Regions from separate parts of the Bradyrhizobium sp. CCBAU 53421 genome, predicted to be linked through region 2. Evidence: predicted binding sites of a transcription regulator. Region 2 holds the regulator's gene; each other region holds the start of a gene.
The links. The regulator PhoB, encoded in region 2, activates phosphate uptake and scavenging genes when phosphate is short. The targets are predictions, from matches to a motif close to TGTCATNNANCTGTCAT.

Region 1: XH92_RS02905 (STN domain-containing protein) is a predicted target of PhoB. The motif match lies at 3,189-3,205, and genes of this name have one in related genera.
Region 3: XH92_RS16945 (YbhN family protein) is a predicted target of PhoB. The motif match lies at 978-994, and genes of this name have one in related genera.

The regions. Positions count from the first base shown of each region.
Region 1 covers NZ_CP030047.1:622,775-629,281, forward strand. Annotated here, with positions in the region: gene XH92_RS02885 (nucleoside deaminase) at 1-208, opposite strand, end outside; gene XH92_RS02890 (AraC family transcriptional regulator) at 613-1,545, shown strand; gene XH92_RS02895 (hypothetical protein) at 1,674-2,090, shown strand; gene XH92_RS02900 (NADP-dependent oxidoreductase) at 2,140-3,057, shown strand; gene XH92_RS02905 (STN domain-containing protein) at 3,321-3,956, shown strand; gene XH92_RS02910 (RNA polymerase sigma factor) at 3,953-4,468, shown strand; gene XH92_RS02915 (FecR family protein) at 4,562-5,548, shown strand; gene XH92_RS02920 (filamentous haemagglutinin family protein) at 5,779-6,507, shown strand, end outside.
Region 2 covers NZ_CP030047.1:8,653,354-8,659,860, reverse strand. Annotated here, with positions in the region: gene pstS (phosphate ABC transporter substrate-binding protein PstS) at 1-950, shown strand, start outside; gene pstC (phosphate ABC transporter permease subunit PstC) at 1,181-2,170, shown strand; gene pstA (phosphate ABC transporter permease PstA) at 2,175-3,020, shown strand; gene pstB (phosphate ABC transporter ATP-binding protein PstB) at 3,017-3,835, shown strand; gene phoU (phosphate signaling complex protein PhoU) at 3,847-4,563, shown strand; gene phoB (phosphate regulon transcriptional regulator PhoB) at 4,670-5,380, shown strand; gene XH92_RS40075 (GcrA family cell cycle regulator) at 5,618-6,130, opposite strand.
Region 3 covers NZ_CP030047.1:3,587,256-3,593,762, reverse strand. Annotated here, with positions in the region: gene XH92_RS16950 (MFS transporter) at 1-542, opposite strand, end outside; gene XH92_RS16945 (YbhN family protein) at 1,146-2,222, shown strand; gene XH92_RS16940 (hypothetical protein) at 2,328-4,286, shown strand; gene XH92_RS16935 (DUF2147 domain-containing protein) at 4,443-5,027, opposite strand; gene XH92_RS16930 (NAD(P)/FAD-dependent oxidoreductase) at 5,167-6,195, opposite strand; gene XH92_RS16925 (thioesterase family protein) at 6,360-6,507, shown strand, end outside.

The DNA.
Region 1 (6,507 bases), 1.2 Mb from region 2:
TCGCCAGCAGCCGCTCGGCATGCGCGGTACCGTCGCGCGAAGGCATAAAGCCGTTTTCGGCCTCCAGCAGGACGCGACGATCGTGGTCGACCAGGACTGCTCCAAAGGGATGGTTGCCGTGGGCGAGCGCGCGGCGGGCCACGTCGAATGATTGGCGCAGAAAGTGCGTGTCGACGTCCTCCTGGCTCAGTGTCGCAATGTCAATCATAGAGGATGCCACCATTTCAAACGGCAGCGCTTACGGGATTTCGGCCTGCGCCTGCCGATCGGATCACGCCCTGCCGCCAAGCGTCCGAGAGTTAATGACGCTCGTCAAGCAGTATTCGTGGCGCGGATCGCGCCAATGACGCGGTTGAGACTCTGCCCTGGCGTGTCCGACAGGTGCTACCGAGGAAGGAGTTCGCTGGAGTTGTGAGAACGACCGTTCGCATCGATCGCGCAGTCACTTCAGAACAGGACTGCGAACACCGGGCGGAGCCAGCCTTACCCCCGGCTTCTGGCGAACCTTGCTCCCGCTCAGTTCCTCGCTTTTGACCCATCAGCGACATGCGGGGCGAAGTCTGCTATCGTGCAACGCGGGTGCGGGGAGTCTAGCTGAACGAGATGGCCCGCATGTTCGACCTCCTGAGTGATGTCTTTGAGACCATCAGGCTCAAAGGAACACTTTATTTCCGTACCGACTATTCGCCACCCTGGGCCATTACCGTTCCGGCATACGAGCAAGCGGCGCGGTTCCATTTTGTGATCCAGGGGTGCTGCCATGTGAGCCTTCCATCCGGCAGCAATATCGTTCTTGAACCAGGCGATGTCGTCTTGATTCCCCGCGGTCGGGGACATGTCCTTGCCGATCGTCCGGGCCGGGCACCGGCGCCGTTGGAACGCGTGATCCAGGAATCGGGTTACGACGGCAAGGGCGCGTTCGTGATCGGCAAGGGTGACCCCCAGGCCACAACACAAATGGTTTGTGGTCACCTTGGCTTTTCGCAGGGCGCCGATCATCCGCTGCTTGGCGCATTGCCCGAAGCAATCCTGATAACCCAGCCCGACCGCGGTCGTTATCCGCTGCTTGACGAGTCACTGCGCCTGGTTGCGCGGCGTGCGCTGAGTGACGAGGTCGGTGCCGCCGCTTCGATCGCGCGTCTGTCGGAAATCGTTTTTATCGAGGCTGTGCGGGCAAGCGTCGAACGTCATCCGCCACTGGCCAACATCATGACCGCGATGACGGATATTCATATCGGCCGCTCCCTCGAACTGGTGCACAAAACGCCCGGCGATCCATGGACGGTCGAAACTCTCGCCAAAGCAAGCGGCATGTCGAGGAGCCGCTTCGCGGAGCGGTTTACGGAACTCGTCGGTGTTGCGCCTATGGCTTATGTCACGGAATGGAGATTGCAAAAAGCTTTGGCCAGGCTCGGCAGTTCCAAAGCAAGCGTGAAAGAAGTTGCAGCTCAGGCCGGCTACCAATCGGCGGCGGCCTTTGCGCGGGCATTTTCCCAACGCTTTGGAATTCCTCCGACCGATACTCGTGATCTTGAATCGTCATAGGTTTGCATATCGTCCCAACTGTCTTGCAGACAGTCCGTACTTTGTTCGCGTGTCTTGCTCCTGCGACCCGCGCGATCCTAGCTGAGTGGTGTTGCGAACAGTCGCCACTCAGACCAAAGGAGTCGATCGTGCAAATCAATCAACAAGCCACCCATCCCTCTACTCACTTCGACCCCAGGTTCGTCACCAAGACGATACACGCTTACCTGGACTATCCTGTTGCTGCGAGCTTGATCGCCTTACCCTTCGTGCTCGGACTCGGCGGCTCAAATCCTTCGGCAAAATGGGTCGCTGTCGTCACTGGCGTGGCAGCGATCATTCTGACGTTCTTTACGAATCACAGAACGGGCGTCATCCGGATTATCCCGTTCTCATTTCATGTCGCGGTTGATGCTCTCGTCGGCATCATCTTCGTGACGGTGCCGTTTGTCCTCGGCTTTACCGGTCTCGATGCCTGGTACTACTGGGCAAACGGTGGAGCGCTGTTAGTGGTGCTCTGCTTGCAGAAGCCTGACGCGATGCAGATGCGGACCGCAAGCGCTTGAAGTCCACCTGCTTCCAGCAAGGAGGCAAATGACTCAGGAGAGAACGACCATGAAGGCAATGGTAGTAACGAACCGGGCTGCGGGAAAGGCCGGGATGAAGCTGGTGGAGCGGCCCGCGCCGCAGGCAGCGATCAACGACGTCGTCGTTCAGATCCATGCGGCAGGATTCGTCTCGACTGAGCTGGAGTGGCCCTCGACCTGGACGGATCGCCTCGACCGCGATCGAACACCGTCGATCCTCGGCCACGAACTGGCCGGAGTGGTCACCGCTCTCGGCTACGGTACGACGGGGCTGTCGCTGGGACAGCGAGTGTTCGGCCTCGCCGACTGGTATCGCGACGGCACCCTGGCGGAGTATGTAGCCATAGAGGCTCGCAACCTCGCGCCGCTCCCGGGCGACGTCGATTTCACGGTGGGCGCGAGTCTGCCAATCTCGGGCCTCACGGCGTGGCAGGGACTGTTCCAGCACGGCCGCCTTCAGGCGGGCAAGAGCGTACTCGTGCACGGCGCGGCCGGCGCAGTCGGTTCGATCGTGACGCAGCTCGCACGAGAGTTCGGCGCCCACGTCATCGGCACCGGACGCGCCGCCGACCGTCAGACGGTGCTCGACTTCGGCGCGAAGGAGTTCGTCGACCTCGACAACGACGCCCTGGAAGACGTCGGCGGAGTCGATCTGGTGTTCGATGGCATCGGCGGCGAGATCGGGAAGCGATCCGCGCGTCTGGTTCGAGCCGGAGGAACGCTGGTGTCCATCGTCGCGCCGCCCGAGGCACGGCCCGCCGACGGCCTCGCGGTCGACTTCGTCGTCGAGTCTGATCGTGCCCAGCTGGGTGAGATCGTCCAGCGGGTGCGGGACGGACGACTACGGACGAACATCGGCAACGTCTCGACCCTCGACGATGCCGTCGCCGCCTTGAACCCGACCGAGCGACGCAGGGGGAAGACGTTCATCCGCGTTCGTCCCTGAGCGACGCACGCCCATTGATGCGCGCAGCCGGCCGAGCGCTTCGTCGGCGACGCGCATGGTCGACGGCACGGTCTGGGAGGGCGTGCGGCTCCAGGAACTTCGCCGCATGCTCTCTACAGTCGCAGCCTTCCTGACATGAGATTGTTACACGGCCTGCCTATGGTCCCCGCCCGACCATGACAGGCCTGTAAACGCGAGGAGCCGAGTTGAACCCGGATGCGCCAGCACGAGCCTGGAGCGCTCGGAGGCTGTGCCGTGCTCTGATGCTGGGCGTCTGTCTCGTCCTGGCGCCGCCGAAAGTATCGGCGCAGGAGGCGCAGATCGACTTTGATATCGTCGCCCAGCCGCTGGCGGCCGCGCTCGAACAGTATGGTGCCGTGGCTGGGCGGAACGTCCTCTACAACAGCAACCTGACGGCCGGACTGCGTTCCAGCGCCGTGCGCGGGCCGATGACCGCGGACATGGCGCTCGTACGTCTGCTCGCGGGCAGCGGTCTGTCGGCGCGTGTGCTCGGAGAGACGTCTTTCGTGCTTTATCCCGCTCCGGCCACAACGCAGGCGGTGCTGCCGCTTCCGGTAAGCCATTATTATGCGCGGCTGCAGACCGGCCTTCGCGCCGCACTGTGCGCTGAGGCGGATGCACGGCCGGGCGGTTATCGGATTGCGCTGCAGTTCTGGATCGATCCCGCCGGCAACGTCGAACGGTTCGCGCGGCTTGGCTCGGCAGGTAGTGCCGCGGCCGACGCGGGCATCGATCACGCGCTCCATCGGATCAAGGTCGATATGCCGCCGCCGGCCGGTCTTGCCCAGCCAGTGACCCTGGTGGTGATCCCGCAGGGACCCGGCACAACGATGGCCTGCAATGGTCCTCCGGCGCGCCGCGCCAGTGCGACGCCATGACCGAGGCGTCCCTGGCGCTGATCAGACGTCTGCTGGTCGAGCGCTACGATGAACTCAAGCGACGATTGACGCGACGGCTGGGATCGTCCGAGCTCGCGGGCGAGGCGTTGCAGGACGCCTGGCTCCGCATCGCCCGGGTGGATTCGATCGGTGTCGTCCGCAATCCCGGCAACTATATCTTTGGCGTCGCCATGAACGCGGCGCGTGATCGCCAGCGTACTGCCGATAGCCGGACCCTGAGTGCCGCCGAGGTCGATGGACTGCTCGAGATCGCCGATGGCGCGCCCGATCCGGAGCAGGTGACGCGCGCGCGTTCGGACCTGCGCGGGCTGGAAGCTATCTTGCGCGAACTGCCGCCGCGCCGCCGCGCGATCCTGCTCGCAGCACGGCTCGACCAGATGCCGCGGCAGGAGATCGCCCGCCGCTTCGGTATCTCCCTGCGCCTGGTCGAGTTGGAGCTGCAGCGGGCGCAGGAATATTGTCTGGCGCGACGTGATCGGAGGGGCGAATAGCATGCGGTTTCGCCTGGCTCGAACCGTCTTCTTGAGAGTGGTGGCGCGAGCCGCCGCATCTTGGCGTGGGCAGGCACGGGGCGGACGCCGGCCATGAGCGCGAAGGACAAGGACGACATGGAACTTGATCCGCTCAAGCGGGAAGCGGTGGGCTGGGTCCGGCATCTCACCTCCGGGCGGGCCACTGCGGCGGACGCCGAGGCGCTGCGGCGCTGGTGCGCCCAGAGCGCGGAGCATGTTGCCGCCTTCACCGCCGCGAGCCGGCTGTGGCGAGATCTTGCTCCGGCCGGCCGCAATGTCCGGGCGGCAATGATGACAGGACAGTTGCCGCGTGCTTCGCGCCCGCTCAACCGCCGCGCGTTGCTTGGCGGCGGGCTCGCGGCCGCTGCCTCGGCGGCGGGCGTCTACGCGCTTGCGCGTCCGCCGCTCGGTCTGTGGCCGTCCTGGTCGGAGTTCGCGGCCGACTACCGGACCGGCACCGGCGAGCAGCGCCATGTGGCGCTGCCGGGCGATGTTTCGATCCAGATGAACGTGCAGACCAGCATCGCGCTTCGGCCTGCCGATCCCGACGCGGCACGGATCGAGTTGCTTTCCGGCGAGGCGGCGTTCGCTACATCCGGGCGCAGTTTTGGCGTATACGCCGCCGACCGCTGGATTCTCGCGGACAAGGCGCAGTTCGACGTGCGTTATGTGCCGGCTGCCGGCGAGCGGCCGGTCTGCGTGACCTGCCTCAAGGGCGAGCTTCAGGTCCAGCGTGGCGCGCAGGCGATCGCCGTCAAGGAGAGCCAGCAACTGCGCTACGACGCGCGGGGGGAGACACTTGCTGCTGCCGATATCGAGGCCACCTCCGCCTGGCAGCGTGGCTTCCTGCTGTTTCGCTTCACGCCGCTATCCGATGCAGTCGAGGAGATCAACCGCTACCGGACCGGCCGCATCTTCGTCGTCAATGCCGCGATCGCACGGTTGCCCGTCAGTGGCCGCTTTCGCATCGATCGTATGGACGAGGTCCTGACCCAGATCCAGCAGGCGTTCAATGCGCGCGTGCGGCTGCTGCCCGGCGGAATCGTGCTGCTGAGTTGAGGGCGATCCGACGATCCCCCGACCGCTCTGCAGCGACACGAAATTTTCACAAAAATACCTTGCGGGTTTTTGCGTGGCTTCCCGTCACGCTGGTGTGACCTCTGCGGTGTTCGCTGGAAGGACGTGTCATGCCGGTTCGAGCTCAAGCCACCCATCATCCCCGTGCACGCGGTGAATTGGCCGTCAGCGCGCCGTTGCGGTCGTCGCGCCGGATGTCCCGCGGCGGGTTGATGGCCGGCACGAGCCTGGCGACATTGTTGCTCGCGGCGTATCCTGCGAGTGCGAGGCCGTTGAGTGGCCCGTGGACGGTCGCGGCGCCGCGTTACGCGGCCGACGCGGCGAGCGCCGGGGCCCAGCAGGCGGCAGACGCGGCGGCCAAGAGCTCTGATGCATTGGCGCGGGCGGCCCAAGCGATCCAGGCCATGCAGGCGACACAGGCGGCCGCGCGCAGTGCCGCGCAGGCCTCCGGCACCTCGCGGACGTTGCCACAGGTGGTGGTGCCCAATGGTCTGGTGCCGGGTGGGCTACAGGTCGCGCCGGGCGCTACGCCCGGATCGAGCCTCTGGTCCGGCGCCAACCTTCCGACCCAGGCGAGCGTCAACGGACGCACCAGTGTCGGCATCACCCAGACCGCGCCGCAGGCAATCCTCAACTGGCAGAGCTTCAGTGTCGGCGCCCGGACCGACGTCGTCTTCAACCAGCAGGGCAACAGCAACTGGGTCGCGCTCAATCGCGTGATCGGCAATGTCGGGCCGAGCCAGATCCTCGGCCGTATCAAGGCTGACGGCCAGGTGCTGCTGATCAACCAGAGCGGCATCATTTTCGGCGGCGCAAGCCAGATCAATGTTGGCTCACTGGTGGCGTCGACTCTCAACATCACCGATCAGCAGTTCAAGACCGCGCTGCTCAATCGCTCGCCGTTTGACAGCTACGGCAACCTGCAGGCCCCGATCTTCGCC
Region 2 (6,507 bases):
CTGCCGATATTACCGGCGCGGGCGCGACGTTTCCGTTCCCGATCTATTCGAAGTGGGCTGACGCCTACAAGAAGGAGACCGGCAACGGTCTGAACTATCAGTCGATCGGCTCCGGCGCCGGCATCAAGCAGATCCAGGCCAAGACCGTGACCTTCGGCGCCACCGACGCGCCGCTCAAGGCCGAGCAGCTCGAAAAGGACGGCCTGGTTCAGTGGCCGATGGTGATGGGCGCGATCGTTCCGGTCGTGAACGTCGAAGGCGTCAAGCCGGGCGATCTCGTGCTCTCGGGCGAAGTGCTCGGCGACATCTATCTCGGCAAGATCACCAAGTGGAATGACGCCGCGATCGCCAAGCTCAATCCGAAGCTGACCCTGCCGGGCGACGCCATCACCGTCGTGCGCCGTTCGGATGGTTCGGGCACCACCTTCAACTTCACCGACTACCTCTCCAAGTCGAATGCCGACTGGAAGTCCAAGGTCGGTTCGGGCACCGCGGTCGAGTGGCCGGTCGGCGTCGGCGCCAAGGGCAACGAAGGTGTTGCCGGCAACATCAGCCAGACCAAGAACGCGATCGGCTATGTCGAATACGCCTATGCCAAGCAGAACAAGCTGACCTACACCGCGCTGGTCAACAAGGCCGGCAAGACCGTGCAGCCGACCATCGGTGCCTTCCAGGCCGCCGCGTCGAACGCCGACTGGGCCAAGGCCCCCGGCTACTACGTGATCCTGACCGACCAGCCGGGCGAAGCCTCCTGGCCGATCACCGCGGCGACCTTCATCCTGATGCACAAGGACTCGACCGACAAGGCGGCCTCGCAGGAAGCGCTCAAGTTCTTCAAGTACGCCTTCGAGAAGGGCGACAAGGCGGCCGAAGAGCTCGACTACATCCCGATGCCGGACTCGGTCGTCAAGCTGATCGAGAAGACCTGGTCCTCGGACATCAAGAGCTAAGTCCGACGCTTCGAACAAAGCCTGTGCCGCCTCCTGAGCGCGGCACAGGCTGAGCGACCAAGACCCGGGCTCCGTCACCGCCGCAAGAAGGGCGGCCGGAGCCCGGGATTCGCGCCCCGGGAGGCGCAACCGGAACGACGCCCGGCCTTATGCGTCAGATGAAGATCGCTCCGGGGGCGTGGCGGTTTGTGCAGGTTTCAAATAAAAAAGAGGGGATTGGCGTGGCAGACATGGCTGTTCAGAGCGATGTAATGGAAGCCGCCGGACCTTATGATCGCGCCAAGGCCCTCAGCGCTTTCAAGCTTGGTGATCTCACCTTCTATTGGATCACCCGCGTCTCGGCGATCTCGGTCCTGTTGATCCTCGGCGGCATCATCCTGTCGCTGATCGTTGGCGCCTGGCCGGCGATGAAGGAATACGGTTTTGCCTTCCTCTGGACGCAGCGCTGGGCGCCCTCGGCCGATCCGCCGGTGCTCGGTGCGCTCGGCCCGATCTACGGCACGCTGATCACCTCCGTCATCGCGATGCTGATCGCCATTCCGGTCGGCATCGGCATCGCCGTGTTCCTCACCGAGCTCTGCCCGCAAATGCTGCGCCGACCGATCGGCATCGCCATCGAGCTGCTCGCCGGCATCCCCTCGATCATCTACGGCATGTGGGGCTTCTTCGTGCTGGGCCCGTTCCTCGCCAACACGTTCCAGCCCTTCATGATCCGGCTGTTCGAGGGCGTCCCGGTGCTGGGCGCGGTATTCGCCGGCCCGCCGTCCTATCTCAGCTTGTTCAACGCCGCGCTGATCCTTGCCATCATGGTGCTGCCCTTCATCACGGCGATCTCGGTCGACGTGTTCAAAACCGTGCCGCCGGTCCTGAAGGAGGCCGCCTACGGCATGGGCTGCACCACCTGGGAAGTCGTTCGCAGCGTCGTGATCCCCTACACCCGGGTCGGCGTGATCGGCGGCATCATGCTGGCGCTCGGCCGCGCGCTCGGCGAGACCATGGCGGTGACCTTCATCATCGGCAACTCGTTCCGGATCTCGTCGTCGATCTTCGCGCCGGGCACCACGATCTCGGCGGCGATCGCCAGCGAATTCGCCGAGAGCGACGGCCTGCACCAGTCCGGCCTGATCCTGCTCGGCCTCCTGCTGTTCGTGCTGACCTTCTTCGTGCTCGCCGGCGCGCGGCTGATGCTGATGCGGCTCGAAAAGAAGGCGGGGAAGTAACGCCATGAACCCGATCTACAAATCCCGCCGCCGCAGCGACATCGTCATTCGCGCATTGTGCGTCGGTGCGGCGCTGTTCGGCGTCACCTGGCTGGCGCTGATCCTGATCACGCTGCTCTACAACGGCCTTGCCGGCCTCAGCGTGCAACTGTTCACCCAGAACACGCCGCCGCCCGGCTCGACCGATGGCGGCCTGCTCAACGCCATCGTCGGCTCGGTCATCATGACCGTGATCGGCGTCGGCATCGGCGCGCCGCTCGGCCTGTTCGCCGGCACTTACCTCGCCGAATACGGCAAGCACGACAAGCTCACCTCGGTGATCCGCTTCATCAACGACATCCTGCTCAGCGCGCCGTCGATCATCATCGGCCTGTTCATCTACGGCGCGGTGGTGGTGCCGATGCGCGGCTTCTCGGCGATCGCAGGCAGCCTCGCGCTCGCCGTGATCGTGATCCCGGTCGTGCTGCGCACCACCGAGGACATGCTGCTGCTGGTGCCCAATCCGCTGCGCGAGGCGGCCTCGGCGCTTGGCCTGCCGCGTTCGCTGGTGATCAAGCGGATCGCTTATCGTGCGGCCCGATCGGGTCTGATCACCGGCGTGCTGCTGGCGACCGCCCGCGTCGCCGGTGAAACCGCGCCGCTGCTGTTCACCGCGCTGTCGAACCAGTTCTTCAGCTGGGACTTGACCAAGACGATGGCCAACCTGCCGGTGACCATCAACAACTTCGTGCAGAGCCCCTACGCCTACTGGAAAGAGCTGGCGTGGAGCGGCGCATTGCTCATCACCTTCACCGTGCTCGCGTTGAATATCGGCGCGCGTATCCTTGGTGCCGAAAGGGCCGCAAAATGACCGAGCTTTCTGTCTCCACGACTGCCGCGGGCCACGTTCCCCAGGTTCCGCTTCCGGAAGCGCCGCCGAAAGTCACGGTGCGCAACCTCAACTTCTATTACGGCGAGCACCACGCGCTGAAGAACATCAACCTGACGCTCGGCACCAACCGCGTCACGGCGTTCATCGGCCCGTCGGGCTGCGGCAAGTCGACCCTGCTGCGCATCTTCAACCGGATGTATGATCTTTATCCGGGCCAGCGCGCGGTCGGCCAGCTGATGCTGGACCAGACCAACATTCTCGATCCCAAGCTGGACCTCAATCTGCTGCGCGCGCGGGTCGGCATGGTGTTCCAGAAGCCGACGCCGTTCCCGATGACGATCTACGAGAACATCGCCTTCGGCATCCGCCTCTACGAGAAGATCTCGAAGTCCGAGATGGACGACCGGGTCGAGAAGGCGCTGCGCGGCGGCGCGCTGTGGAACGAGGTCAAGGACAAGCTGAACGCCTCCGGCCTGTCGCTCTCCGGCGGCCAGCAGCAGCGCCTGTGCATTGCGCGCACCGTGGCGGTGCGTCCCGAGGTGATCCTGTTCGACGAGCCGTGCTCGGCGCTCGATCCGATCTCGACCGCCAAGGTCGAGGAGCTGATCCAGGAGCTCTCCGAGGACTACACGATCGCGATCGTCACCCACAACATGCAGCAGGCGGCGCGCGTCTCCGACAAGACCGCCTTCATGTATCTCGGCGAGCTGATCGAGTTCGACGACACCAACAAGATCTTCACCTCGCCGAGCGATCGACGCACCCAGGACTACATCACCGGCCGGTTCGGCTGAGGAGAGAGATGATGGCTTCTGAACATACCGCCAAGGCATTCGACAGCGACCTGCAGGAATTGACCCGCCTGGTCGCCGAGATGGGCGGGCTCGTCGAGCGGATGATCACCGAGTCGGTCGATGCGCTGATCCGGCGCGACGTCGCGCTCGGCAAGCGCGTGGTCGCGGCCGACATCGAAATCGACAATCTGCAGCGCGTCATCGAAGAGCGCGCGGTGCTGACGATCGCCCGCCGCCAGCCGATGGCTATCGACCTGCGCGAGATCGTCAGCGCGATGCGCGTCGCGACCGACCTCGAGCGGATCGGCGACCTCGCCAAGAACATGGGCAAGCGCGTCGCGGCGCTGGAGAGCGATTTCCAGCCGCTGAAGCTGATCCGCGGCCTCGAGCACATGACCGACCTCGTGCTGTCGCAGGTCAAGTCGGTGCTCGACGCCTATGCCGCGCACGATCTGCCGGCGGCGATGAACGTCTGGAAGGGCGACGAGGAGGTCGATGCGATCTGCACCTCGCTGTTCCGCGAGCTGCTGACCTACATGATGGAGGACCCGCGCAACATCTCGTTCTGCATCCATCTGATGTTCTGCGCCAAGAACATCGAGCGGATCGGCGATCACGCCACCAACATCGCCGAGACCGTGTTCTACATGATCGAGGGCCAGCAGATCACCGACAAGCGCCCGAAGGGCGACATGACCAACTTTGCCACCACGGTGCCGGGCAACTAGGTGTGCGATCCGCGACAAGCCGCTTGCGCGGAGATTATGCTGAAGGAAGTAGGCGTTTCGGTTTGCGTCAGGGCAACGGATCACCACAGAGAAAGAACTTAGACCGATGAGCGCACGCATTCTGGTAGTCGAAGACGAGGAAGCGCTGACGACGCTGTTGCGCTACAACCTCGATGCGGAAGGCTACGATGTCGAAACGGTGGGGCGCGGCGACGATGCCGATACCCGCCTGAAGGAGCGCGTTCCCGACCTCGTGGTGCTGGACTGGATGCTGCCGGGCCTGTCCGGCATCGAGCTGTGCCGCCGCCTGCGGGCACGGCCCGAGACCAAGCAGCTTCCGATCATCATGCTGACCGCGCGCGGCGAGGAGAGCGAGCGCGTGCGCGGGCTTGCCACCGGCGCCGACGACTACATCGTCAAGCCGTTCTCGGTGCCGGAATTGCTGGCGCGGGTGAAGGGCCTGCTGCGTCGCGCGAGCCCGGAGCGGCTAGCGACCGTCTTGACCTATGGCGACATCGAGCTCGATCGCGAGAAGCGCCGCGTGGCGCGCTCGGGCCGTCCGATCGATCTCGGGCCGACCGAGTATCGGCTGCTCGAATTCTTCCTCGAGCATCCCGGCCGCGTGTTCAGCCGCGAGCAGCTGCTCGACAGTGTCTGGGGCCGCGACATCTATATCGATGAGCGTACCGTCGACGTGCATATCGGCCGCCTGCGCAAGCTGCTCAATCCGGGCCGCGAGCAGGATCCGATCCGCACCGTGCGCGGCGCCGGCTACGCGCTCGACGACCGCTTCGCGAAGGCCGAGCCGCAGCCGTAAGGCTGTGCGGCAATCTCAAGCCGCACCGGTGTCGTCCCGGCGAAAGCCGGGATCCATAACCACGAATGGGTGTTGTTAGAAAGCCGTCTGGCCGCTTGCCGATTGCGTCGGCCGCGGCGTATGCGTCCCGGCCTTCGCCGGGACGACACCGGTGATGCAGCCGGGCTACGCGTCTCACAAAAAAATCCCCGCTTCCGCGGGGATTTGTTTTTGCAGTCCAGGCTGGTTTCCCGAGTGCTACTTGATTTGTGGCTTTGCCGACGGCCGGCGGCGATCGGCAGCGGGCTGGTAGGCGACGCGCGAGTGATGCGCGCAATAGGGCAGGCCGGCGAGCGCCTTGCCGCCGCAGAAGAAGAATTCCGGGCTCGAGGGATCGCCGACCGGCCAGTGGCAAGTGGCCTCGTTGAGCTCGAGCAGCGACAGCCGCTGGCTCATCGGCACCACGTTGTCGAAGGAGATCGGATCCGGCTCCATCTCGACCTCGAAGGCATGGGCGAGCGCGGTGTTGCCGCGCGAGACCGGGCGAGCCACCCGCATCATATGCTGGGCGGGGCGCGCCTTGCGCTGCCGCGGAGCAGCCGTGGAGGGGGCCTTGGCGCGGCCGGAGAGGCCGAGCCGATGCACTTTGCCGATCACGGCATTTCGCGTCACATTGCCAAGTTCCGCTGCGATCTGGCTGGCCGAGAGGCCAGACTCCCAGAGCTTCTTCAGCTGCTCGACGCGATCGTCGGACCAGGTCAATACAGTCATCGCATTCTTCCTTTCGCATGGCGCCGGCCAGTCATTGGAGCGGCGCTGCGAGCCAAATCTGGACAAATATCCCTGCGGCCAGAATCCCTTAGCCCTCGCCGGGCACGGTGTTGCGCCCGAACGTTTACGCGAGACACAAAGGCTACTTAGAGGGTCCAGTACTGCCGCACGAGATGTCGTACCCGACAGGCCAAACGCTACAATATGGCGTGACTCAGGCGCAAGAGTCCGCGGCCGTGCGTCCACATGTTCCCACACAGTTAAGCATTGCTGTGAGGCTTTTCCACCGCACCGGAATGCCCCGGATTGCGCCGGTTTCGCATTGCAGGAAGGGCGGTTCGTGACGATTGACACCGACTGACCGCAGCATAGAATGC
Region 3 (6,507 bases), 4.2 Mb from region 2:
ACCAGCGTGATCAGCCCGCCGCCGACGAACGGGCCGGCGGTCAGCGCAAGGCTCGCGCCGGCGGCCCAGACGCCGACCGCGCGTCCCCGCTCCTTCTCGTCGGCATAGGCGTGCCGGAGCAGCGCGAGCGAGTTCGGCACCAGGATGGCCGCGGCCAGCCCCTGCACGCAGCGCGCGGCGATCAGCGTCACGGCGTCAGGCGCAACGGCGCACGCGACCGATGCCGCGGTGAAGATCGCAAAGCCCGCCATGAAGACCCGCTTGGCGCCGATCCGGTCGCCGAGCGCGCCCGCGGTCAGGATGAAGGCGGCGAACGCGATGGTGTAGGCGCTGACCACCCATTGCAGCTCGGCAACGCCGCCGCCGAGCGAGCCGCCGATGGCGTTGAGCGCCGTGTTGACGATGGTGACGTCGAGCTGCACGACGCCGTAGCCGAGACTCATCGCGGCGAGCGTCAACGTCGCCGCAAGCCCGGTCGACTGCTGTTGCGAAGCCGCGCGCTGGTCCGGCACGCGCCGGAGATTCAGGGATGTCTGTTGCATGGTCTTGACCTCGCTCTGGGCAACCAATGCCAGAGATAGATCTTCGTTTCTCAAGGATACTTCGCCATCGGTCGAAGTGTGTCATGATCATGCCGGCCGGCCGATCCGGCCGCAGCGGCGTTGCGCGGCGTTTTGCCTCAATAGACCTACGGACTGCCTCGGCGGCGCCTCATTCCGGCCCGAACGGCGGTCCACAGCCCGATCACGCATATGCGCACACCGACTTCACGCTTTGGTAAACGCCGCGGCCGGCCCGGACGTCCCCACGCTGATGCATATCGTCTATTCGTTCCGCTCCGACTGCGCTGTGACTGCAGCAAAATCGGCGGAAATACCGACGAATCGCCATGAACGGCCGAAGGACGGCGGAACACACAATGGTCCCGTCGCGGAGCACGATATGGCCGCGACTCACATTCCGCAGAGCGAGAACATATGTAGCCAGTATGACAACAACGCTGGACGGGAGCCGAAGGTTGGCTTGTCAAGGGCTGCACAACGCATCGGTTTTGCCTTATGGGTCATCGCGTACGGTGCGTTTGCCCGTCACCCGTCGCCGTCCGTGACCGGGTCCCACTGAAATTGTCCCTGCCGGGAGGATGAATGCTTCGGCTGCTGACCACGCTCGGGCGTGGCTTCAAGGAAAAGATCGGCTGGAAACGGCTCGGGATCGCTGCGAGCGTGCTCATCATCGTGTTCGCGATCACGACGCTGGTCCACACCCTGAAGGGCGTCGATACCGGGATCATCCTCACCGCGCTGACCGACATCGCGCCGCACCGGATCGCGCTCGCGGCGCTGTGCGTGGTCGGGGCGTTCTGCACGCTGACCTTCTATGACTTCTTCGCGCTGCGCACGATCGGCAAGACCCACGTCCCCTACCGCATCGCAGCACTTTCGAGCTTCACCAGCTACACCATCGGCCACAATATCGGCGCCACCGTCTTTACCGGCGGCGCGATCCGCTTCCGGATCTATTCCGACTACGGCCTCTCCGCGATCGACGTCGCCAAGATCTGCTTCCTGTCGGGGCTGACCTTCTGGCTCGGCAATCTGTTCGTGCTCGGCTTCGGCATGGCCTGGCACCCCGCCGCGGCGTCGGCGATGGACCTGCTGCCGCCGGCGATGAACCGGCTGATCGCGCTCGGCTGCCTTGCCGGCATCGGCGTCTATTTCGTCTGGCTGCTGACCGGCGAGAAGCGCCGCGAGCTCGGCCAGAACGGCTGGAAGGTGGTGCTGCCCTCGGCCAAGCTGACGCTGCTGCAGATCGTCATCGGCGTGGTCGATCTCGGCTTCTGCGCGCTCGCGATGTATCTCTTGATGCCGAGCGAGCCGCATATCGACTTCGTCTCGCTGGCGGTGGTGTTCATCCTGGCGACGCTGCTCGGCTTTGCGAGCCACGCCCCCGGCTCGATCGGCGTGTTCGACGCTGCGATGCTGGTGGCGCTGCCGGAGTTCAGCAAGGAGCAGTTGCTGGCGACGCTGGTCGTGTTCCGTATCCTCTATTTCCTCATTCCATTCGGGATCTCGATCTCGATCATGGGCATGCGCGAGCTGTGGCTCAACGTGGTGCGACCATGGCAAGAACGAAAGAGATTGAGCCAAGCCTGCACGGCTTCGGCGACCGTGCGGCAACCGATCGAAAGCCGGCAGCAGCAGATCAGGCGGCTGAGACGGTAACAGAGACGACGTTATCGGCCCCAGGGTCCCTGCTTTGATCCCGGATTTTTGCTCTCCGCCGCCGCTTCTCTTATTTTCGCCGTACCACTCGCGTCAAACCGCGCCATGATTGGCTTTTTGGTTCGATTTTCGTTTCGTGTCACGGTTTGCAGCGTGCTGCTCGGCAGCGCGCTCGCGGCGGTATTGGCTTCGGCCGCGGACGCGCAGGATGACCAGCTCTCGATCTCCTGGGAGGTCCGCAACCGCTTCCGGCTGTTCCGCGAGGAACGCGACTTCCGCCTGCACGTCGAAAGCGGGCTCGGCCGCAGCGTGCTGGCCTCGGAACAGGCGCTGGAACTGCAAAGCGACGGCCGCGGCTGGGCGCGCAACACGATCAACCGGCTCTGCATCGACCTGCAGGGCCGCGTCAACGAGCCCTGCACCCGCGACAACGTCAAGGAAAGCTATCTGACGCCGATCGATCATCCGATCGTCGTACGGCTGACGGGCCCGGTTCCGGTCGGCGCGACCTGCGCCTGGTCGTTCGACGACGGCGACGGGCCGCAATCCCAGACCTTCGATTGCGCCGAGCCGGTCAATCTGCGCGTCCGCTACGGCCGCACCACGGTCGCGACGGTCGACGTCGCCAGCGGCTCGGACGCCAACCAGCGCGTGACCACCCAGATCGCGGTGCGCGATCTGCTGATCGCCGGCCTCGGCGACAGCATCGCATCGGGCGAGGGCAATCCCGATCGCGCGATTGCGCTGTCCGACGAAGGCTTCTGCTTCCGCTCCTATCTCGGCGGGGCGCAATACTACCGGCCGAGCCGCGCCGGCTACAAAGGCGGCCGCGCCTGCGAAGCGCCCGACACCCTGACCAACTGGCAGCGCCAGAGCGCGCTGTGGCTCAACTCGGCCTGTCATCGTTCGCTGTACAGCTACCAGACCCGCACCGCGCTTGCGCTCGCCGTGCAATACCCGCACATCGCGGTGACCTATCTGCCGCTGGCCTGCACCGGCGCCACCATCGCCGACGGCCTGCTCGGCTCGCAGCAGGCGCGGGAATGTCTGCCGACGAAAACCGCCAACACCTGCTCGGGCACCGTCAACGGCCAAATCGCGGAGCTGCGCACGGCAATGGCGGCCGCCAAGCGCCGCCAGCCGGGCCGCGCGCTCGATCTCGTGCTGCTGTCGATCGGCGCCAACGACATCTACTTCTCCGGCCTCGTCGCCAACGTGATCGTCGACACGCCGACCGAACGCACGCTGTTCAGCCAGGGCGGCTCGATGGCCAGCGTCGACGATGCGCGTTCGGCATTGGCGCGCGACCTGCCGGCCGATTTCGCCAAGCTGCGCGATGCGCTGAAGCCCTTGGTCGGCGGCGACCTCTCGCACGTGATCTACACGGCCTACGCCAATCCGGCGCTGGCCAACGGCGGCGCGCCCTGCCCCGGCGGCCGCGCCGGCTTCGAGATCCATCCCTCGTTCAACGCCGATCCGAAGCGGCTCGCGGCGGTCTCGGGCTTCGTGCAGAACGAGTTCCTGCCGCAGCTCAAGGCGATCGCGCAGTGCCAGTCCGGCATCATCTGCCGCAATCCGCAGGCCGACCGCATGACCTTCGTCGATGCGCATCAGGATGCGTTCGCAAGTCACGGCTTCTGCGCACGCGCCTCGACCGATCCGGAGTTCGACCGCGACTGCTTCGCCGCCAACGGCGACAGCTTCGTCTCCGACATCGTCGCGGCGGCCAGCCAGCCGCTCAAATGCGGCCGCAGCGCCGGCGAATACCGCGCCTATCTGCCGCGTGCGCGCTGGATCCGCGACGCCAATGACAGCTATTTCGCGGCGATGACCTACCCGCAGGGCCTGCCGTCGTCGATGCAGCCGACCGACATCCACGACGCGACATGGGGCATCCTGTCGGCGGTGTATGGCGGTGCGGTGCACCCGAGCGCCGAAGGTCATGCGGCGATGGCCGACGCCGCCGTGCCCGCAGCCGCCACCGTGCTGCGATTGAACACCAGCGTGCCCGAGGTGATCTCCGAGCCGGTCGCGCCATTGCCGACCGCACCGGAGCAACGCTGACCGCTCGCGCCGCACGGCTGCGAGCGCGATCCGGATCAGGAGCGCAAGGGAAGTGCTAGAGCATGATCCGGAAAAGTGCGAAGCGGTTTTCCGAAAAGATCATGCTCAAACAAGAATCTAAAACGCGATGACGATTCAACCCAATCTCATCGCGCTTTAGTGCCGCTTCGTCGCCGGCAAAGCCGCCGGCGCTGGCGGTGGCGGCGGCTTCACCGCTGCGGCTTGCGCCGGCAGATATTTGGCGACGATCGCGGGATCGAGCTGGGCCATCGCACTGTCCGGCAAGCGCGTCCAGACTTCATCCTTGCCGAACAGCGAGATGCCGAGATAGCCGCGCATGGTCAGCTTCTGTCCGTCGGCGCTCAGCGTCATCTTGGCCTTGTAGATCTTGCCGTCGCGCGGATCGAGCACGTTGCCGTTCTCGTATTTCAGGCCATCGCGCTTCATGTCGCGGATAAAGGACAGACCAAGCCACGGCGCATTCTTGCGATCGTCGGTGCATTTCGAACAGACCGGATTCGGCGGATCATTGGGATCGGAGAACATCTTGGCGATCACGCCTTCGAAGATGCCGTTGTGATCGATCACCAGGAACCAGCCTTCCGGCTTGCCGTCCTCGATCTTCTGCCAGAGGCCCGCCGCCGATGTCGGGTCGGCCGCCGTCGCAGCCAACGGAGCAGCCAGCGCAAAGGCCGTGGCGATCGCCAGGATCAGCCGCAGTCTGGATAGCGTGTTCCGCATCATCATCACCTGATCAATCGACAAGCTCGATTACGAGCAGACTACGGCCATTTCGCGGAGTGTTCCAGTGCCCGCGCCGCACGGGAAATGACCCGTGCAGACCCATTTCCCCTTGGCATTGGTCGCTGCCGGAGTGGAATCAATTCACTCCAAGCTTCTTCTGCAAACTTGATGACGAGGTTGTGTACTGGAACACCAGCCGCTTGTCCGGATACACGTAGCGGTGCGCCTTCTGCGCCATCAACGCGCCCTCGTGGAAGCCGGAGAGAATGAGCTTCAGCTTGCCCGGATAGGTGTTGATGTCGCCGATCGCGAAGATACCCGAAACGTTGGTTTCGAACGCCGCGGTGTCGACCGGCACCAGATTGTTCTCCAGCGCCACGCCCCAGTTCGCGACCGGGCCGAGCTTCATGGTGAGCCCGAAGAACGGCAGCATCGTATCGCAGGCGATCGTCGACATCGCGTTGTCATTGCCCTTCAGGGCTGCGCCCGACAGCTGGCCGTTGGCGCCCTCGAGGCCGGTGACCTGACCGATCTTCAGATCCATCTTGCCGTCGGCCACCAGCGTGCGCATCTGCTCGACGCTGTGCGGCGCCGCGCGGAAATCGTCGCGCCGGTGCACCAGCGTGATGCGCTTGGCGATCGGATGCAGGTTGAGCGTCCAGTCGAGCGCGGAGTCGCCGCCGCCGACGATCAGGATGTTCTTGTCGCGGAACTGCTCCATCTTGCGCACCGCATAGAATACCGAGGTGCCTTCATAGGCCTCGATGCCCGGCACCGGCGGACGCTTCGGCTGGAACGAACCGCCGCCCGCGGAGATCACGACGACCTTGCACTCGAACTCCTTGCCCGCATCGGTCTTCACGCGGAACAAGGGATCGCCGATCTTCTCGATGCTCTCCACCATCTCGTTGAGATGGAAGGTTGGATTGAACGGCTTGACCTGCTCCAGCAGCTGGTCGGTGAGGCCCTGGCCGGTGACGAAGGGAATGCCGGGAATGTCGTAGATCGGCTTCTCGGGATAGAGCTCGGCACACTGGCCGCCGATCTTGTCGAGGATGTCGACCAGATGCACCTTCATGTCGAGCAGGCCCAGTTCGAACACGGCGAACAGTCCGCAGGGGCCCGCGCCAATAATCAGCACATCGGTCTTGATCGCTTCGCTCATGTCCGCTTCTTTTCAGTTGAGGTCGACTGGACGGCTCTTTCGCCTGTCCAGCCAAGTGGGCCGGATCGCGACATGCATAATAGGGACAGCGGCTGGCGCGGCAACCCCTTGCCGAGCCTGCGCAACTCGGCTGTATGGGCGGGAAACCGACGGAGATCCCCCTCGTGAACGCCCCTGTCCGCGCCGACGATGCACTGTGCCTGGAAGACTTTCCCTATCGCCTGTCCGACAATGTGCGCTTTGCCGATCTCGACCCGAACGGGCACGTCAACAACGCCGTCTATGCGAGCTACTTCGAGACCGGCCGCGTCA